DNA from 2 places in the Mycolicibacterium rhodesiae NBB3 genome. Region 2 is predicted to be linked to the other one. Evidence: predicted binding sites of a transcription regulator. Region 2 holds the regulator's gene; the other holds the start of a gene.
What was found. The regulator HspR, encoded in region 2, represses chaperone genes until heat shock. The targets are predictions, from matches to a motif close to ANNTGAGTNNNNNNNACTCANNT.
Positions count from the first base shown of each region.

Region 1: a site for HspR is predicted at 7,557-7,579, ahead of lon (endopeptidase La). Genes of this name have one in related genera too.

Region 1 is NC_016604.1:4,916,372-4,925,448, forward strand. It holds gene MYCRHN_RS23650 (acetyl-CoA acetyltransferase) at 1-777, shown strand, start outside; gene MYCRHN_RS23655 (SDR family NAD(P)-dependent oxidoreductase) at 779-1,576, opposite strand; gene MYCRHN_RS23660 (hypothetical protein) at 1,579-2,178, opposite strand; gene MYCRHN_RS23665 (NAD(P)/FAD-dependent oxidoreductase) at 2,185-3,390, opposite strand; gene MYCRHN_RS23670 (DUF72 domain-containing protein) at 3,426-4,148, opposite strand; gene MYCRHN_RS23675 (HhH-GDP family DNA glycosylase) at 4,145-4,792, opposite strand; gene MYCRHN_RS23680 (TfoX/Sxy family protein) at 4,811-5,143, opposite strand; gene lon (endopeptidase La) at 5,218-7,545, opposite strand; gene MYCRHN_RS23690 (esterase family protein) at 7,764-8,759, opposite strand; gene MYCRHN_RS23695 (alpha-hydroxy acid oxidase) at 8,975-9,077, opposite strand, start outside.
Region 2 is NC_016604.1:1,355,957-1,365,033, reverse strand. It holds gene MYCRHN_RS06595 (heavy metal translocating P-type ATPase) at 1-243, opposite strand, end outside; partial or broken gene MYCRHN_RS06590 (lysylphosphatidylglycerol synthase transmembrane domain-containing protein) at 402-2,703, shown strand; gene dnaK (molecular chaperone DnaK) at 2,902-4,761, shown strand; gene grpE (nucleotide exchange factor GrpE) at 4,758-5,399, shown strand; gene dnaJ (molecular chaperone DnaJ) at 5,432-6,613, shown strand; gene MYCRHN_RS06570 (heat shock protein transcriptional repressor HspR) at 6,613-6,981, shown strand; gene MYCRHN_RS06565 (hypothetical protein) at 6,988-7,323, opposite strand; gene MYCRHN_RS06560 (aldose 1-epimerase) at 7,323-8,225, opposite strand; gene MYCRHN_RS06555 (FAD-binding oxidoreductase) at 8,266-9,077, opposite strand, start outside.

The sequences.
Region 1 (9,077 bases), 2.9 Mb from region 2:
AAGCTGATGAACTCGAACAACATGGTGGACCAGGGCGCGGCGCTGGTGCTGACGTCGGTCGAGAAGGCGACTTATCTGCAGATCGCGCGCGACGGTTGGGTATTCCCGTACGCGGGCACCGATGCCCACGACACCTATCACATCAGCGATCGCGCCGAGTTCCACACCTCACCTGCGATCCGCATCGCGGGCAATCGGGCGCTCGAGCTGGCCGGTTCGGGGATCGACGACATGGCGCTGGTCGATCTGTACTCGTGCTTCCCGTCGGCCGTGCAGGTCGCGGCCAACGAACTCGGGCTGCCGACCGGCGATCCGTCCCGGCCGCTGACCGTCACCGGCGGACTGACGTTCGCCGGAGGCCCGTGGAACAACTACGTGACGCACTCGATCGCGACGATGGCCGAAGAGCTGGTTGCGAACCCGGGCCAGCGCGGCCTGATCACCGCCAACGGCGGCTACCTCACCAAACACAGCTTCGGCGTGTACGGCACAGAACCCCCTACCCACGAATTCCGTTGGGAGGACGTGCAGTCCGAGGTCGACCGTGAACCGACCCGCAAAGCGGTGGTCGAATGGTCGGGGGTGGGCATCGTCGAATCGTGGACGACGCCGTTCGACCGCAGCGGTGCGCCGGAGAAGGCGTTCCTCGCGGTCCGCACTCCCGAGGACGCGCGTGCGCTCGCCGTCATTCCCTCCGATGTCGAGGCGACTGTCCGAGAAGACATCGCCGGCGCCAAGGTCCAGGTCAACCTGGACGGCACCGCGACACTGCTGTGAGCTAGTCGAGATCGGCCAGCAGGGCCTCGACGCGTCCCCTGGCGACAAGGCCGGCGCCGGGGCCGACGACGGCGTGCACACGGCCCGCCTCGACGGCAGTGATCGCGGCTTCGGCGACGACCAGTGGGCTGATCGCGCCGCGCATCGCTTCCGTCTGACCGCTGACGGGCGTAGCGGCAGCGCCGTGCGGTACCAGCGCCGCCGAATTCTGTCCCAACGGGGTGTCCACGAGTCCCGGACACAACACGGTCGCGCCCAAATGTTCTGACACCGCTTTCAATTCGGCGTCCAGCGTCTCGGTCAGTCCGACGACGGCATGCATGGTCGCGTTGTACGGGCCGAGACTGGGCAGCGGAATCAGCCCGCCGACGGACGCCGTGTTGAGTACGTGACCCGAACCCTGGGCGATGAGCAGCGGTGCGAATGTCCGGATGCCGTGTACGACGCCCATCAGCTTGACGTCGATCAGCCATCGCCACGATTGCACCCGCTGCTCCCACATCGGAGCTTGTTCGCACACCACGCCTGCGTTGTTGTAGACGAGGTCGACCCGCCCGAACCGTTCGATCGTCGCGTCGGCCAGCGCATCCACATCGGCATCGACGCTGACGTCGACATGCACACCGACGACTCGGCCGGAGTGCTGCGACAGTGCATCCACCGCGCGGGGAATCGCGTCTTCACGGACGTCGGCGATCATCACGTTCACGCCGCGGCGCGCCAGGACCGTCGCCAATGCCAGGCCGATGCCACTGGTGCCTCCGGTCACCACGGCGACCTGTCCCGCTTCGATCTTCATGACTACGGAGCCTCCACCGGTACGTCGGTGTATCGCGGCACGAGACCGTCAGTGGAGAACGTGAAGCCGTTCCCGCTGAATTCGCTCAGGCAGGACACCCCCGTCGCCTCCTGCACGTTGCAGCGGAATCCGGCGACGGCCAGAATTCTGTTGAACGGCAACTCCTTTCCGGGCCCGGGATCGAGCGCGAGCTCCGGTGCTTGCAGCGCGACGAACTGTGCGGCACCTTCGCGCGGGACGACCAACGCGTTGGGAGGTGCGGCCCCACCGTCGGCGCCTGGCACGGAGTCCGGTTCGCCGGTGATACCCATCGTGGCCGGGAAACTGGTCGCGGACTGACATCCCGCCTTCACCCGGGGGACGATCGCACACGCCCAGGCGCCGCTGGGGGAGGTGAAGTAGTAGGTCGTTCCGGTCGGCGGGTACGCGACGTAGTCGAATGCGTTGGCCAGGTGCGCGTTGCTCGGCGCGGGAGCCGACGGTGGTGGCGCGGCACCCGCGGGCACAGGTGTGTGTGACTCCCCGGTGTCGGTGACGGCCCCTCCCGAGCAGCCCACGGCCAGCATCGCCACTGCGGCCACGACCGCAGGCGGTATGCGCACGTTCACCTATGCGCCGACCAGCTGATCCGGGTCGACCCGCTCCCGGGAGCGGACCAGCGATTTGATGTCATCCAGCCCTTCCCAGATGTTGAGGTTCATCCCGGCGAGCACCCGGTTTTCGGCGTCGAGCCAGAACGCCGTGAATTCGCGGCCGCGCAGATCGCCGCGGAACACCACCCGCTCGTAGGCGGGAGCATGCCCGACGTACTCCATCCCGAGGTCGTACTGGTCGGTGAAGAAGTAGGGCAATTCGGTGTACTCCTGCGGCTTGCCGAGCATTCCGGCGGCCGCGATCGCTGGCTGCTTGAGCGCATTCGCCCAGTGTTCGGTGCGTATCCGGGTGCCGAACACCGGATGCTCGGCCGCGGCGATGTCGCCGACCGCGAAAATGTCGGGATCGCTGGTGCGCAGTGACGCGTCCACGAGGACACCACCGTTCCCGGTGGCCAGACCGGCCTGTTCGGCCAACCCGATATTGGCGGCCGCTCCGACCGCCACCAGCACCGCGTCGGCGGTGACGGTAGACCCGTCACCGAGCTTGAGACCCGTCGCGCGGCCGCCGGACGTGGTGATCTCCTCGACCGTCGTCTTCAGCCGCAGATCTACGCCGTGGTCGCGGTGCATCGCGGCGAACACCTCACCGACCTCGCGGCCGAGCGCGGCCATCAACGGGACCTCAGCGGTTTCGACGACGGTGACGGATGCGCCGCGTTCACGAGCGCCGGCAGCCACTTCGAGTCCTATCCATCCGGCCCCGACGATCGCGAGCGAAGCACCCTCTCTGAGAAGGGAGTTCAGGGCGGCAGCGTCGTCGATGGTGCGCAGGTAGTGCACCCCGTCGGCATCGGCGCCGGGAATCGGTGGCCGCTTCGGTGTGGAGCCGGTCGCCAGCAGGAGTTTGTCGTAGCTCGCGGTCGTACCGTCGGGCAGGGACAGCGTGTGAGCCGCGCGGTCGACTGCGGACACCTCGGTGCCGAGTTGGAGCTCGACATGGTGGTCGCGATACCAGGCTGATGGGGCGGCGGTGAAGTCCCCGAACTGCTTCGTACCGAGGAGGAATTCCTTGGACAGCGGGGGACGTTCGTAGGGCAGGTGTTCCTCTGCGGCGTACAGTACTACGTGCCCGTCGAAATCCTTGTCGCGCAATGCTTCCGCGGCCTTGGCTCCGGCCAGACCGCCGCCGATGATCGCAAATGTTGACGACGTTGTCATGTCAGCCGAGCTTACTCGCGCCGAGGTCCGGCGGATCAGGCCAGCAGATCTTTGAGTGTGCGCGCGTTGCGGATGGCGTGTCCGCCCAGGTCGTTGTTGAAGTAGACCAGGACGCGACGTCCCTCGTCATGCCAGCCGGCGATTCTGTCGGCCCATTCGCGCAGTTCGTCGTCCGTGTAGGAGCCGGCATAGATCGAGTCCTGCGATGGTCCGTGCAAGCGGAGGTACACCAGGCGGCTGGTCGCCAGCGGGACACACGTCAGACCGGCGCCGCTCATCACCACGTACGCGGCGTTGTGTCGCTCGAGTAGGGAGTAGACGGCTTTGTCGTCCCAGGAGGGATGCCGCAATTCCATGGCCACCGGAATCCAGTCGGGCATCACGGTCAGGAAGTGGGCGAGCAGCTCGTCGTCGCGTTCGAGCGCGGGATGTAGCTGGACGAGCAGCGCCTCTCGCCGGTCGCCGAGTGCAGTCCAGCACCGCTCGAACCGCTCCACCCATGGTTCGGGTGACCGCAGCCTGCGGTAGTGCGTCAGCCCGCGCTGAGCCTTGACCGACATGGTGAAGCCGGCAGGCAGTCGTTGACGCCAGCCTTCGAAGGTGGCGTCCTTGGGCCACCGGTAAAAGCTCGCATTCAACTCGACGGTGTCGAACTCCTCGACGTATACGCCCAACCGCTTGGCCACCGGAAGCTTGGGCGGATACAGGACGCCGGCCCAGTGGTCGTAGGACCAGCCGGATGTTCCGATGCGAATCACGTCGCCTGCAGCAGTCTGTTCCGCAGATCGGCGTCGAGCGAACAGCGCACCAGTGCCGCGGCCAGCGTCGCGTTGGACCGCGGCGCCAGGCCGCCGAGCTCGTCTGCGCGGTGGGGAAGACCCAGTTCCCGGGCAGCGTCGAGGGCGCGATCGTCGAAAAAGGGGCCAACCCAGGTCCAGTGGTCCTGTATCTCGCGCAGGAAGATGTCGGCGCCGGTGTCGCCAATCCCCTTGAACTGCTTCAGGAGTCGTCGGGCCTCGGTGACATCGTGCCTACTACGGTCGGCGAGTCCGCGCAGATCGCCTGCGTACTCGTCCCTGACGGTCTGCGCGATGTCGGTCAGTCGCGTGGCGGAGCTTTCGTCGTATCGCGCGTAGTGCGCACGCCCGAACGCGGCGATCATCGTGGCTCGGTCGGCTTCGGCCACCGCGTTCGGGGTGCGCAGCCCTGCGGCGAACACTTCGCGGGCGGCCTGTGTCGCGATCGTCGCATCGATGGGCTTACTCGCGAGCATGCACAGCGCCAGCAGCTGAAACAGCGGCATGGGTTTGTCGCCCAACGTGATGTCCGCCTGTTCGGCGTAGGTGGTACCAGCCTGCTCGAGCAGGACTTTCAGCAATTTCGTCGTCGATGCCGCAGGCACACCGCCTGGCGTACCCGGCTACTTGGCGGGGAAACTCTTCGCGTAGTCGACGCCGCGCTTCACCCAGCCCTGGAGCTGGCGTTTGGTCTTGACACCCTCGACGGACACCCGCAACCAGCCACGAGTCTCGCGGCCGGCCATGATCATCGGCTCGACGTGATCGCGGTCGAGCAGCTTCTCGGTGTCCTCGCGCGGCACTCGGACCATGAGCCCGCCCTGGCCGCTGACACACACCGACATGTTGCCGTCGATGAGGAACGCCAGCCCGCCGAACATCCGCTTCTCGTCGAGACCGCGCTCGCCGGCGAGGAGTTCGCGGACACGGTGAGCCAGGTCTTCGTCGTAGGACATGCGGTCAACCTAGCGTCGATAGAGCACTCAGGGTCGTGACCGGTGAACGATCACGACCCTGAGTGCATCTTCGATCAGGCGGCGACCGACGCTTCGGCCTCGGCGGGCGCAAGCGCCTGCGCGATGATGTCGGCCACGTCGACCATCGGCTTGACCTCCAGCGATTCGAGCACGTCGGCTGGGACGTCGTCCAGGTCGGCCTCGTTGCGCTGGGGGATGAAAACCGTTGACAGCCCGGCTCGTTGCGCCGCCAGCAGCTTCTGCTTGACCCCGCCGATCGGCAACACGCGGCCGTTGAGCGTCACCTCACCGGTCATGCCGACGTCGGAGCGGACCTGCCGCCCGGTGGCCATCGACACCAGCGCCGTCACCATCGTCACGCCGGCCGACGGACCGTCCTTGGGCACCGCACCCGCGGGCACGTGCACGTGGATCCGGCGGTCCAGGGACTTCGGGTCGACACCCAGCTGCTCGGCGTGCGCACGCACGTAGGACAGCGCGATCTGCGCCGATTCCTTCATGACGTCGCCGAGCTGACCTGTCAGCTGCAGGCCGGCCTCACCATCGGTGGCCCCGGCCTCGATGTAGAGCACATCGCCGCCCAGACCCGTGACGGCCAGTCCGGTGGCCACACCGGGCACCGCGGTGCGCTCCGCGGACTCCGGCAGGAACCGCGGACGACCCAGGTAGTCAACGAGATCCGGCTCGTCGATGGTCAACGACTGATCGTCGTCAGAAGCCAACTTCGTCGTCGCCTTGCGCAATGCCTTGGCCAGCAGGCGCTCGAACTGCCGCACACCCGGTTCGCGGGTGTAGTCGGCTGCGATCTTACGCAGCGCGTCCTCGGTCACCGTCACCTCTGCCTCGGTGAGCGCCGCACGCTCGGCCTGCCGGGGGAGCAGGAAGTCGCGCGCGATCGCAACCTTGTCGTCTTCGGTGTAGCCGTCGATCTGGATCAGCTCCATGCGGTCCAGCAGCGCCGACGGGATGTTCTCGATGAGGTTGGCCGTCGCCAGGAACACGACGTCCGACAGGTCGAGATCCAGCTCCAGGTAGTGGTCGCGGAACGTGTGGTTCTGCGCCGGGTCCAGCACCTCCAGCAGAGCCGCCGAGGGATCGCCCCGGTAGTCGGAACCGACCTTGTCGATTTCGTCGAGCAGCACGACGGGGTTCATCGACCCCGCCTCGCCGATCGCGCGGACGATTCGGCCGGGCAGCGCACCCACGTAGGTACGACGGTGGCCACGGATCTCGGCCTCGTCGCGCACGCCGCCGAGCGCGACGCGAACGAACTTGCGGCCCAGCGCCCGAGCGACGCTTTCGCCCAGCGAGGTCTTACCGACGCCAGGGGGACCGGCCAGCACCATCACGGCGCCGGAGCCGCGGCCGCCGACGACAGCCATCCCGCGCTGTGCGCGCCGGGCGCGCACGGCCAGATACTCGACGATGCGGTCCTTGACGTCCTCCAGCCCGTGGTGGTCCGCGTCGAGGATCTCGCGAGCCGACTTCAGGTCGGTGGAGTCCTCGGTCGTGACGTTCCACGGCAGGTCCAGCACCGTGTCCAGCCACGTCCGGATCCAGCCGCCCTCGGGGCTCTGTTCGCTCGAGCGCTCCAGCTTGCCGACCTCGCGCAACGCGGCTTCGCGCACCTTCTCCGGCAGATCGGCCGCCTCGACCCGGGCCCGGTAATCGTCGGATCCGTCGGGCTCACCCTCGCCCAGTTCCTTGCGGATCGCGGCGAGCTGCTGGCGCAGCAGGAACTCCTTCTGCGTCTTCTCCATGCCCTCACGCACGTCGTCGGCGATCTTGTCGGTCACCTCGACCTCGGCCAGGTGGTCACCGGTCCATTCGATAAGCGCGTTCAGCCGCGCGCCGACATCGGGGGTCTCCAGCAGCTGGCGCTTCTGCACCTGCGTCAGGTACGACGCATATCCGGCCGTGTCCGCCAGCGCGGACGGGTCGGTGAGTTGGTTGACGAAGTCGATGATCTGCCAGGCCTCGCGGCGTTGCAGCATCGCCAGCAGCAGCTTCTTGTAGTCGGCCGCCAGCGTGCGGACCTCGTCGGTTGCTGGCGGTTCTTCGACCTCGGTCACCTCGACCCACAACGCCGTGCCGGGGCCGTTGGCGCCCGCACCGATGTGTGCGCGCTTGGTCCCGCGCACCACGGCTGCAGTGCCGCTACCGCCCGCGATCCGGCCGACCTGGACGATCGACGCCAGCACGCCGTACGACGCGTAGCGATCCTCCAGGCGCGGTGCGATCAGGAGCTCACCCGATTCCGACGCCTTCGCCGCGTCGACCGCGGCACGGGCGGCGTCGTCGAGCTCGATCGGCACCACCATGCCGGGCAGCACGATCGATTCGCTCAGAAACAGCACCGGCACTGATTTGGCTTCAGCCATATCTCCTCCAAAGTTCAGTCAGATCGACTCAACCCTGAGGAGGGGTGGTTTGTTCCCCGGGACCCGGCTGGCGCGTTCACTCTGCGCGTAGGCCGGAAAACCGCGGCCAACTGCGGCGTGGACGCTGGGCCCACGCGAAGCCGGGGAAGTCAACGCAGAGAATGACAGGAAGCCTGCCGTTCGGGGGGTACGGCAGGCTTCCTGTTTGTGGGTGGGACTCAGGTGGTGGCTTGCGCCCCCAGCACCCGCTGGATGTCGGGCCTCATCTGCTCCAGCTGCTGACCCCAGTAGCCCCAGCTGTGCGTGCCGTTCGCCGGGAAGTTGAACACGCCGTTGGTGCCACCCGCGGCAACGTAGTTGTCCTTGAAGCTCACGTTGGTGCGCAACGTCAAGCCCTCGAGGAACTGCGCGGCCATCAGGTTGCCGCCACCACCGCTGGTGTCCAGATCCGACGGCGTTCCCGAGCCGCAGTAGATCCAGATCCTGGTGTTGTTGGCGACCAGCTGATTGATGTTGACCATCGGGTCGTTGCGCTTCCACGCGGGATCCGAGGACGGACCCCACATGCTCTCGGCGTTGTAGCCGCCCGCATCGTTCATCGCCAGCCCGATCAGCATCGGCCACCAGCCTTCGGACGGATTGAGGAAGCCCGAAAGTGATGCGGCGTAGATGAACTGCTGCGGGTGGTAGATCGAGTATGTCAGCGCTGCGGCGCCGGCCATCGAGATGCCGACGACAGCGTTGCCGGTCTTCGACACACCCTTGTTGGCCTCCAGCCAACCGGGGAGTTCCTGGGTCAGGAAGGTCTCCCACTTGTACGTGTAGTTCTGACCGTTACCCCGTGACGGCTGGTACCAGTCGGTGTAGAAGCTGGACATGCCGCCGACCGGCATGACCGTCGACAGCCCCGAACCGTAGTACCACTCGAACGCCGGGGTGTTGATGTCCCAGCCGTTGAAATCATCCTGCGCGCGCAGACCGTCGAGCAGATAGACCGCGTGCGGACCGCCGCCCTGGAACTGCACCCGGATGTTGCGGTTCATCGACGGTGAGAACACATCCAGATACTCGACGGGCAAACCCGGCCTGGAAAACGCGCCAGCGGTCGCCGAACCCCCGACGAAGCCGATCAGGCCGGGCAGCGTCGCCGCCGCCACGGCGCCAGCCGCCAGCCGGCGCAACCACTTACCTCGTAACCTCACATTGAACTTCATAACGGCAACCAACCCACCTTTCATCACCTGGCGCAAAGCCTTTGCCATTGCTCTGCATGCGTAATGAAACACGTGGTTCCGGCGAGTCCGGCTGCTCAACACTCGGTTGCGATATCGCGTTTGGCTAACGATTGCGACTCGGCGAGGACTCACGAAAGGCTGTTTTACCGTGTGACCAGTGGGAATCATGTGACTAGAGGGAAAGAGCGAGCAAACTACGACTCGCCGGGGACGAGGCGGCGCAGTTGCGTGACGTGCCCGGGTTGCAGTTCGTCGAGCGATGTCACGCCGAGCAGCCGCATGGTTCGGCTGACCTGC
Region 2 (9,077 bases):
GAGGAGCGACAACACGGCGATCAGATCGACACCGACCCGACCGCGCCGCAGCGCCGCGACGACCCAGAACACCGCAGGCCCCAGCGCGATCAACGTGCCGGTCATCCACCAGAGGTCTGCCGCCTCACGCAGTCCCGTCAGCCACAAGACCCCGCCTATGGTCAGCGCGCCGAGAGTGACGAGTACCAGAAGCGGCTCGAGCAGCGCTCGCCACCGTGCCTGGCGTACGAGGTTCGGGTTCACCTCGTCCACGCTGCTCTTCGCGATTGGTCGGGCGATAGTGGAATCGGCCACCTTGCCTACGGTCGAAAGTCTTCGTGGACCCAGGTCGAAAGGCTCTATGGGCGCGACGCGCGGCCGTCGAGCCTCGAAGGGGCAATCCGGTGGAAGGCCGTTCAGACATGCAGGTTGACGGACGCGAGGTCGCCGTCGCGGGCAGCTTGCTACAGCCTCTGCTCCGACGAGGCGATGACCTCCGTCGGCTCGTGCTGGCAGCGTTGATCTCGGCACTGGCTGCCGCGGGCTCCGCGATGGTCCCCGAGGAATCGGTCGTGGCCCTCGAGCGGTCGATATCGGGGATTGTCGGCGTGCTCAGCCCTGACTGGTCTGGGCGCCTCTACCTGATGTACGGCAGCACGCTGATATTCCTGCCGTTGGGGATACTTTTCAGTCTGTCTGTTCCACTGGAAGATCCTGCGGGCAGCTGTGGCTGCAGGACTGGTCGCGGTCGTCGCTGTGTCGCGGTTCCTCGATGATCCCGGGTGGGTCGCAATGATCGCCGCGGTTCTGACGGTTTCGGGTCCGTGGCTTTCCGTCGGCTGGCGGCGGAGCGGCTGGGCGTTGCTCCTGGCTTTCGGGCCGATGCATCTGGTCTTCAGCGCTGAGGTGCCGGCCGGGTCCCTGCTCGGGCTGTCTGTCGGTTGGTTCGTCGGCGCAGCGGTTGCCCTCGTGGCGAATACGTCCGCGCTCGAGGTGCCCGTCGAGGAGGCTGTCGCAGCGATGGCGAAACGAGGATTCCTCGCGACCGGACTCACCGTGCTGCGGCCTGCCGGACGGGGTCCGCTGATCTTCTCGGCGGTATCCGACGTGTCGGATTCACGTGCCGTCATCGAGCTGTACGGCCCCAATCACACCGGTGGCGGAGCTCTGCGTCAGGTATGGCGGTCGGTACGCCTGCGATCCGACGAAGCCCCACCCCTGCAGGCATCGCTGCACCGCGTCGTGGAACACCGGGCGCTCATGGCGATCGCGGTCGCCGATGCGGGTGTTGCGAACATCGAGACGATGGCATTCACCGCACTCCGACGGGGATGGATCATGTACGCACACACGCCGGTCAGGGGCACACCGATTGCCGAAGGCATGGGGGCGTCTTCTGTCGATTCCGCGTGGAAAGCGCTTGGCGTGCTGCACCTTCGGGAAATCGCCCATAATGATTTGAGACGCAGTGAGATCACCGTCGAGGACGGCTCCGCTCGTTTCGGTGGATTCCAGCATGCGGAGTTCGGTGCGACCGACGCTCAACTCCAGTCCGATATAGCCCAACTTCTTATCGCCACCAGCGAGCCCGATGGGTCGGGGACGGCGGTCGGGGCGGCGATCGCCGTCTTCGGTGAGGATGCAGTGCTGGCGGCGTCGGGACGACTGACCAAATCCGCGTTGCCGCGGCGGATCCGAACGTCCGTCGGGGACCTCGACGCGGTGGTGGCCCTCCTACGCCGGGAAGTGATGCTGCGGACCGGTGCCGAGCGGATTCCGCCGGAGACGGTCACCCGATTCTCGCGCACCCAGATCATCCAACTGGTGTTGCTGGTGGCGCTCGTCTATGTCGCCTATCCGTTCCTCAGCACACTGCCGACGTTCCACTCTGCGCTGAAGACAGCGAACTGGTGGTGGGTCGCATTCGGGCTGACAGCGTCGGTCCTGACGTACTTGGGTGCGGCGACAGCGCTGTGGGTGTGCGCCTCCAGGACAGTGAATTTCAGGCGACTGGTGGTGGTGCAGGTGGCCAGTACGTTTGCTGCTGTGACCACCCCGGCTGGTGTGGGTGGGCTGGCGCTGAGTGCTCGATACCTGCAGAAGAACGGACAGGGTTCGGTCCGTGCCACTGCGGCGGTGGCACTGCAACAAGCAGTGCAGGTGATCACACACATCGCCCTGCTGACGTTCTTCGGCGTCGCGGCCGGTGTATCGGCGGACCTTTCACACTTCGTTCCCAGTGCGACTGTGCTTTTCCTTTTGGCCGGTGCCGCACTCGGCATCGTCGGGCTGCTGATGTTCGTACCGAGGCTGCGGCGGTGGCTGGGCACCTCGGTGCGTCCGCGCGTGACCGCGGTCGTGGACGACCTAGTCACTCTCGCCCGGGCACCCCATCGGCTCGCGCTCATTGTGTTCGGTTGTGCGACAACGACTCTTGGTGGCGCGTTGGCGCTGTGGGCCAGCATCGAGGCGGTTGGCGGCGCCGCTACGTTCGTGACTGTCACCGTAGTCACGATGATCGGCGGCACTCTCGCGTCGGCCGCCCCGACGCCAGGCGGTGTGGGAGCGGTCGAAGCCGCGCTGATCGGAGGTCTCGCAGCGTTCGGAGTACCCGCTGCCGTGGCTGTTCCGTCCGTGTTGTTGTACCGGATTCTCACGTGTTGGTTGCCGGTGTTCGTGGGGTGGGGGGTGACACGGTGGTTCACGGCCAAGGACATGATTTAGCGCCGGCCCCGAATTCGAGAGAGCCACATTTAGCCGCCTGAAGGGGGCCGGGAACAAATCCGCGAAGCATGCCGTTGACCCCACTGACAGTTGAGCGTAAGTCACTCAAGTCTGGGTTGACAGGATAAGGTTGGCCGGAGCAGTCTTGAGTGCGGTGCACTCAGACCCAATAGATGGACTAATTCAGGAGGAACAACCATGGCTCGTGCGGTCGGAATCGACCTCGGGACCACCAACTCCGTCGTCGCGGTACTGGAGGGTGGCGACCCCGTTGTCGTAGCCAACTCAGAAGGCTCCCGCACCACGCCGTCCGTCGTCGCGTTCGCACGCAACGGCGAGGTGCTGGTCGGTCAGCCCGCCAAGAACCAAGCGGTGACCAACGTCGACCGGACCATCCGTTCGGTCAAGCGCGAAATGGGCACCGATTGGTCCGTCGAGATCGATGACAAGAAATACACCCCTCAGGAGATCAGCGCACGCGTGCTGATGAAGCTCAAGCGTGATGCGGAGAGCTACCTGGGCGAGGACATCACCGACGCGGTGATCACCGTGCCGGCGTACTTCAACGACGCCCAACGGCAGGCCACCAAGGAGTCCGGGCAGATCGCGGGCCTCAACGTGCTGCGCATCGTCAATGAGCCGACCGCCGCGGCGCTGGCCTATGGGCTGGACAAGGGCGAGAAGGAACAGACCATCCTGGTCTTCGACCTCGGTGGTGGCACGTTCGACGTGTCGCTGCTGGAGATCGGCGAGGGTGTGGTCGAGGTTCGCGCAACCTCCGGTGACAACCACCTCGGTGGTGACGACTGGGACGACCGGATCGTCGAATGGCTCGTCGACAAGTTCAAGGGCACGTCGGGCATCGACCTGACGAAGGACAAGATGGCCATGCAGCGGCTGCGTGAAGCTGCCGAGAAGGCCAAGATCGAGCTCTCGAGTTCGCAGAGCACCTCGATCAACCTGCCCTACATCACGGTCGACTCGGACAAGAACCCGCTGTTCCTCGACGAGCAGCTGACGCGTTCTGAGTTCCAGCGCATCACACAGGATCTGCTGGACCGCACCCGCAAGCCGTTCCAGTCGGTGATCGCCGACGCGGGCATCTCAGTGGGTGACATCGACCACGTGGTGCTGGTCGGCGGTTCGACCCGGATGCCCGCGGTCTCCGAGCTGGTCAAGGAAATGACCGGCGGCAAGGAGCCCAACAAGGGCGTGAACCCCGACGAGGTCGTCGCCGTGGGCGCCGCGCTGCAGGCCGGTGTGCTCAAGGGTGAGGTGAAAGACGTTCTGCTGCTTGACGTCACGCCGCTGTCCCTCGGTATCGAAACCAAGGGTGGCGTCATGACCAAGCTGATCGAGCGCAACACCACGATCCCAACCAAGAGGTCGGAGACCTTCACCACGGCCGATGACAATCAGCCGTCGGTGCAGATTCAGGTCTTCCAGGGTGAGCGTGAGATCGCCGCGCACAACAAGCTGCTCGGCAGCTTCGAGCTGACGGGGATCCCGCCGGCTCCGCGCGGTGTGCCCCAGATCGAGGTCACGTTCGACATCGACGCCAACGGCATCGTGCATGTGACCGCGAAGGACAAGGGCACCGGCAAGGAGAACACGATCCGAATCCAGGAGGGCTCCGGCCTTTCAAAGGAGGAGATCGACCAGATGATCAAGGACGCCGAGGCACACGCCGAGGAGGACCGCAAGCGTCGTGAGGAGGCCGACGTCCGCAACCAGGCGGAGTCGCTGGTTTACCAGACCGAGAAGATCGTCAAAGAGCAGCGCGAAGCCGAAGGCGGATCGAAGATCCCCGCGGACACGCTGGACAAGGTCGATTCCGCGGTCGCCGAAGCCAAGTCGACGCTCGAGGGCACCGACATCGCGGCCATCAAGGCGGCGATGGAGAAGCTCGGCGTGGAGGCCCAGGGCTTGGGTCAGGCACTGTACGAGGCCACCCAGGCCGAGCAGACCGCTGGCGGAGCCGGCGAGTCGGCAGCCGGTCCGGCCGATGACAACGTGGTAGACGCCGAGGTCGTCGACGACGATGAGGAGCGCAAGTGAGCCAGAACGATTCGCACGAGCCGGTGACTGTCACCGACAAACGGCGCATCGATCCGGACACCGGCGAGATCCGTGAAGCGGGAGCCAGTCCGGCCCCCGGAGCCGCTGGGGCGGCGACATCCAGCCCCAGTGGGCCGGGACCGGACGACTTCCCGGGCGAGAGTCCCGAGGAGGCGGGTAAGGCGGCGGAGCTGATCGCGGACCTGCAGCGAGTGCAGGCGGACTTCGCCAATTACCGCAAGCGGGCGATGCGCGACCAGCAGCTCACGGCCGATCGCGCCAAAGCGTCGGTGATAAAGCAGCTGCTTCCGGTTCTCGACGATCTCGAACGGGCGCGCAGCCATGGTGACCTGGATGCCGGTCCGCTGAAGTCGGTCGCCGACAAGCTGTCGACCGCCCTTGAGGGACTCGGCCTTTCGGGCTTCGGTGAGGAGGGCGACGCCTTCGACCCCGCGCTGCACGAGGCAGTGCAACACGAAGGTGAGGGCACCCACCCGATCGTCGGAACCGTCATGCGCCGCGGCTACAAAGTCGGCGACCAAGTCGTGCGCCACGCCATGGTGGGCGTGGTCGACACGATCCCCGATGCCGCCGATAACACCGGCTCAGACGCACAAGACACCGCAGAATCAGACTAAGAACTAGTCATCAGGTAAGGAGGTGACGCGGTATGGCCCAGCGTGAGTGGGTCGAAAAGGACTTCTACAAGGAGCTCGGCGTCGCCTCTGACGCCAGCGAGCAGGACATCAAGCGGGCGGCCCGAAAGCTGCTCGCGGAGAACCATCCCGACCGCAACCCCGGCAATCAGGCGGCTGAAGACCGCTACAAGGCCGTGTCGGAAGCCAAGGAAGTGCTGTCGGACCCTGCCAAGCGCAAGGAGTACGACGAGACCAGAAGGCTTTTCGCCAACGGCGGGTTCGGTCGCGGTCGCTTCGGTGGCGGAGGTGGCGGCAACTTCGGTGGATTCGGTTCCGAGGGCGGCGAATTCAACCTGAACGATCTGTTCGACGCGGCGGGCCAGACCGGCGGCGCCAACATCGGGGATCTGTTCGGCGGTCTGTTCGGGCGCGGAGCTCAACAGCCGCGGCCTTCTCGGCCACGACGGGGTAACGACCTCGAGACCGAGACCGAGTTGTCCTTTCTCGAAGCCACCAAGGGCGTGATGATGCCGTTGCGGCTCACCAGCCCCGCCCCGTGTACCAACTGCCATGGCAGCGGTGCACGACCGGGCACCAGCCCGAAGGTGTGCCCGAACTGCAACGGGTCGGGCGTGATCAACCGCAACCAGGGGGCGTTCGGATTCTCCGAACCGTGCACAGAGTGCCGGGGCAGCGGATCGATCATCGAAAACCCCTGCGACGAATGCAAGGGCACCGGTGTGACGACCAGGACCCGCACCATCAACGTGCGGATCCCACCGGGCGTCGAGGACGGTCAGCGTATCCGGCTGGCCGGCCAGGGCGAGGCCGGGCTGCGCGGCGCTCCCTCGGGTGACCTCTATGTCACCGTGCACGTCAAAGCGGACAAGGTGTTCGGCCGCAACGGTGACGACCTCACCGTCAGTGTGCCGGTCAGCTTTCACGAATTGGCCCTCGGCACAACACTTTCAGTCCCGACACTGGAAGGCAAGGTCGGTGTCCGGGTGCCCAAGGGCACGTCCGACGGCAGGATTCTTCGGGTTCGCGGACGTGGAGTGCCGAAGCGGTCGGGCGGCCACGGCGATCTGCTCGTCACCGTGAAGGTGGCGGTGCCGCCGGACGTGGAGGGTGAGGCCGCCGAAGCGTTGGAGGCCTACGCGAAAGCCGAAAAGGCCAGTGGTTTCGATCCGCGGGCGAATTGGGCGGGTGCGTGATGAGCGCCAAGCGATCGAGTGACGGCGCCCACACCTTCCTGATCTCGGTGGCCGCCGAGCTGGCCGGTATGCATGCGCAGACTCTGCGCACATACGACCGGCTCGGTCTGGTCAGTCCGCAGCGCACCTCCGGCGGTGGGCGGCGCTATTCGCAGCATGATGTCGATCTGCTCCGCGAAGTGCAGCGACTGTCGCAGGACGAGGGTGTCAACCTCGCAGGCATCAAGCGGATCATCGAGCTCACCAACCAGGTGGAGGCGTTGCAGAGCCGCCTGCAGGAGATGGCTCGCGAGATCGACGAGCTGCGTTCGGCCCCCAGGGGCAAGAGCACGGCCCTGGTAGTCTGGCAGCCTCGCCACAAGCGCTGAGTCGGATCACCTGCACCACGTCTGGAAGTCTTTACTGTCGAATCCCGCGCAGCCGCGACTGTCGACCTTCGATGCGGCGATGTAGGGGCGATCGCCGGATCCCGTGAAGTAATAGTAGTTTTCGTCATCCTCGCCGTATAGCCACCAGTCGCCGGATCCGCTGTTCATCACAGTGGGCGTAAACGTCCATAATGACGATTCGCGGGGAATGACGTTGGACGGCTCTGTGATGAGTAGCCACGTATTCGACACGACGTTTGTGCTCAGCGCGACGAGGGCGCCCGCTGCGAGTGCGAGTAGGACACCGACCGTGGTCAGTGTGGCTGTTCCCTTGACCTGCACTAGGTCACCGTGACCGTAAAGCGCGCCGTCTCCGATTCGCCGGGCACCGCGGAGCGGTATCCGCCGCTGCGCAGCGAATCGGTCGGCGCGGCCATCGGTTCGATGGCGATGAGGTCGTCGCTGTCGGGTGCGAAGATTTGCGCTGCGGGATAACCCGTCTCGAACCGAACATCGATGCGGCGTTCGCCTCCGGTGAGTGAGAACACTGCCCCGGTGGGCACGTTGTCGAAGCCGTCGTCATAGGTGACCGACTCCAGCGACTTGTCGAGGGCGTCCCAGTCGTCGTGCTGTCCGGTCGGGATACCCCGGCTGTCCACCGGCAGATGCCGCATCGCCGGGGTGCTCAGCCGCCACTGCGCGCGCGGCACGCCGGGTATCGTGAAGTACGGGTGATAGCCGAAACACAGTGGCACGGAGGCTGATCCCGTCGCGGTCACGGTGGTCTCGATGGTGAGGGTGCGATCCGACAGCGTGACGGCCTGGGTCAGCACGTGGGGGAACGGGAAGGCCGCAAGCAGTGCTGGCTGCGCTGCGAAGTCCACGACGGCGGTCAGCGAGGTCGGCGACTGTGCGGTGATCTGCCAACCCGGATATGCCGCGAGGACACCGTGGATGGGCAGACCGTTGTCGTCGGTGCGCACTCCGCCTTTCCCGGGTGTGAGGGTGACCAGGACGCCGTTGCTCTCGTACTCGCGGGCTCCCAGCCGGTTCGCCCACGGGTAGAGGATCGGGATGCCCATCGTCTTGCCGTTGCTCACATAGGCGTCCAGTCCGCGGCGCTGCCCGAGGAACTCGTCAACGCCGTCGGCGAGCGAGGTGCCGATCATGCCGGCGCCCGGTACGAAGGTGGCCGTCAGCGAGGATGACGGGTCGTGAATCGTTATGGGCTCCAAATCGGGCATGTCCGAGATCCTGCCATGCTCGCGGTCGCGTCGTAACCGATCAGCCCGTCAACGGATCGTGCTGAATACGTTCGGCCGGAGCGCCTTTGGCGAGCAGTGCCGCCTTGGTGGCCTCGACCATCTCCGGACCGCCACAGATGAGGATCTGCCGATCACCCCACCCGCCGTACCGCGTGACGACATCCGGGAGCAGCCCCGTCTGGCGGACATGCAGACCGCGCGGCGGCGAGACGAGGGGGAAGTCCGCTGCCCACGGCGGATCGGTGTTGAACTCCGACACCGGCGTCACCGACAGCCACGGATTCTGCGAGACGATCTGCCACAGGGTGTGCAGATCGTAGAGCTCGCAGGGAAAGCGGGTACCGAAGAAAAGATGCACCCGCGGATTGACGGCCTTGCGGGTGAGATCCATGATCAGCGCCCGCAGGGGGGCGAGGCCGGTGCTGCCGGCGACCATGAGGACGTCACCTCCGTCGCGGTCTACGTGCATGCCGCCGTGCGGGTTGGACATGCGCCACCGGTCGCCGGGCCTCGTCTCACCGACGATCGCCGGACTCACCATGCCGCCGGGCACCGAACGGACGTGAAATTCGATTTTGCCGTCGCGGTCGGCGGGGATCGATGGGCTGAGGTAGCGCCACCGGCGCGGCCACTGCGGCACCTGGACGGTGACGTACTGACCAGGGTGGTAGTACAGCGGGTGGTCGAGCTGCAACCGGATCATCGAGACGTCTCGGGCGGGTCGGATGTGTTCGATCACCGTGCCGTCGCAGTAGGGCGGACCCTGCTCGGCGTCCGCCGCACCCCGCATCACCCCGACGAACAGTGCGACCGCGTCGTGAGCCGTTTGCT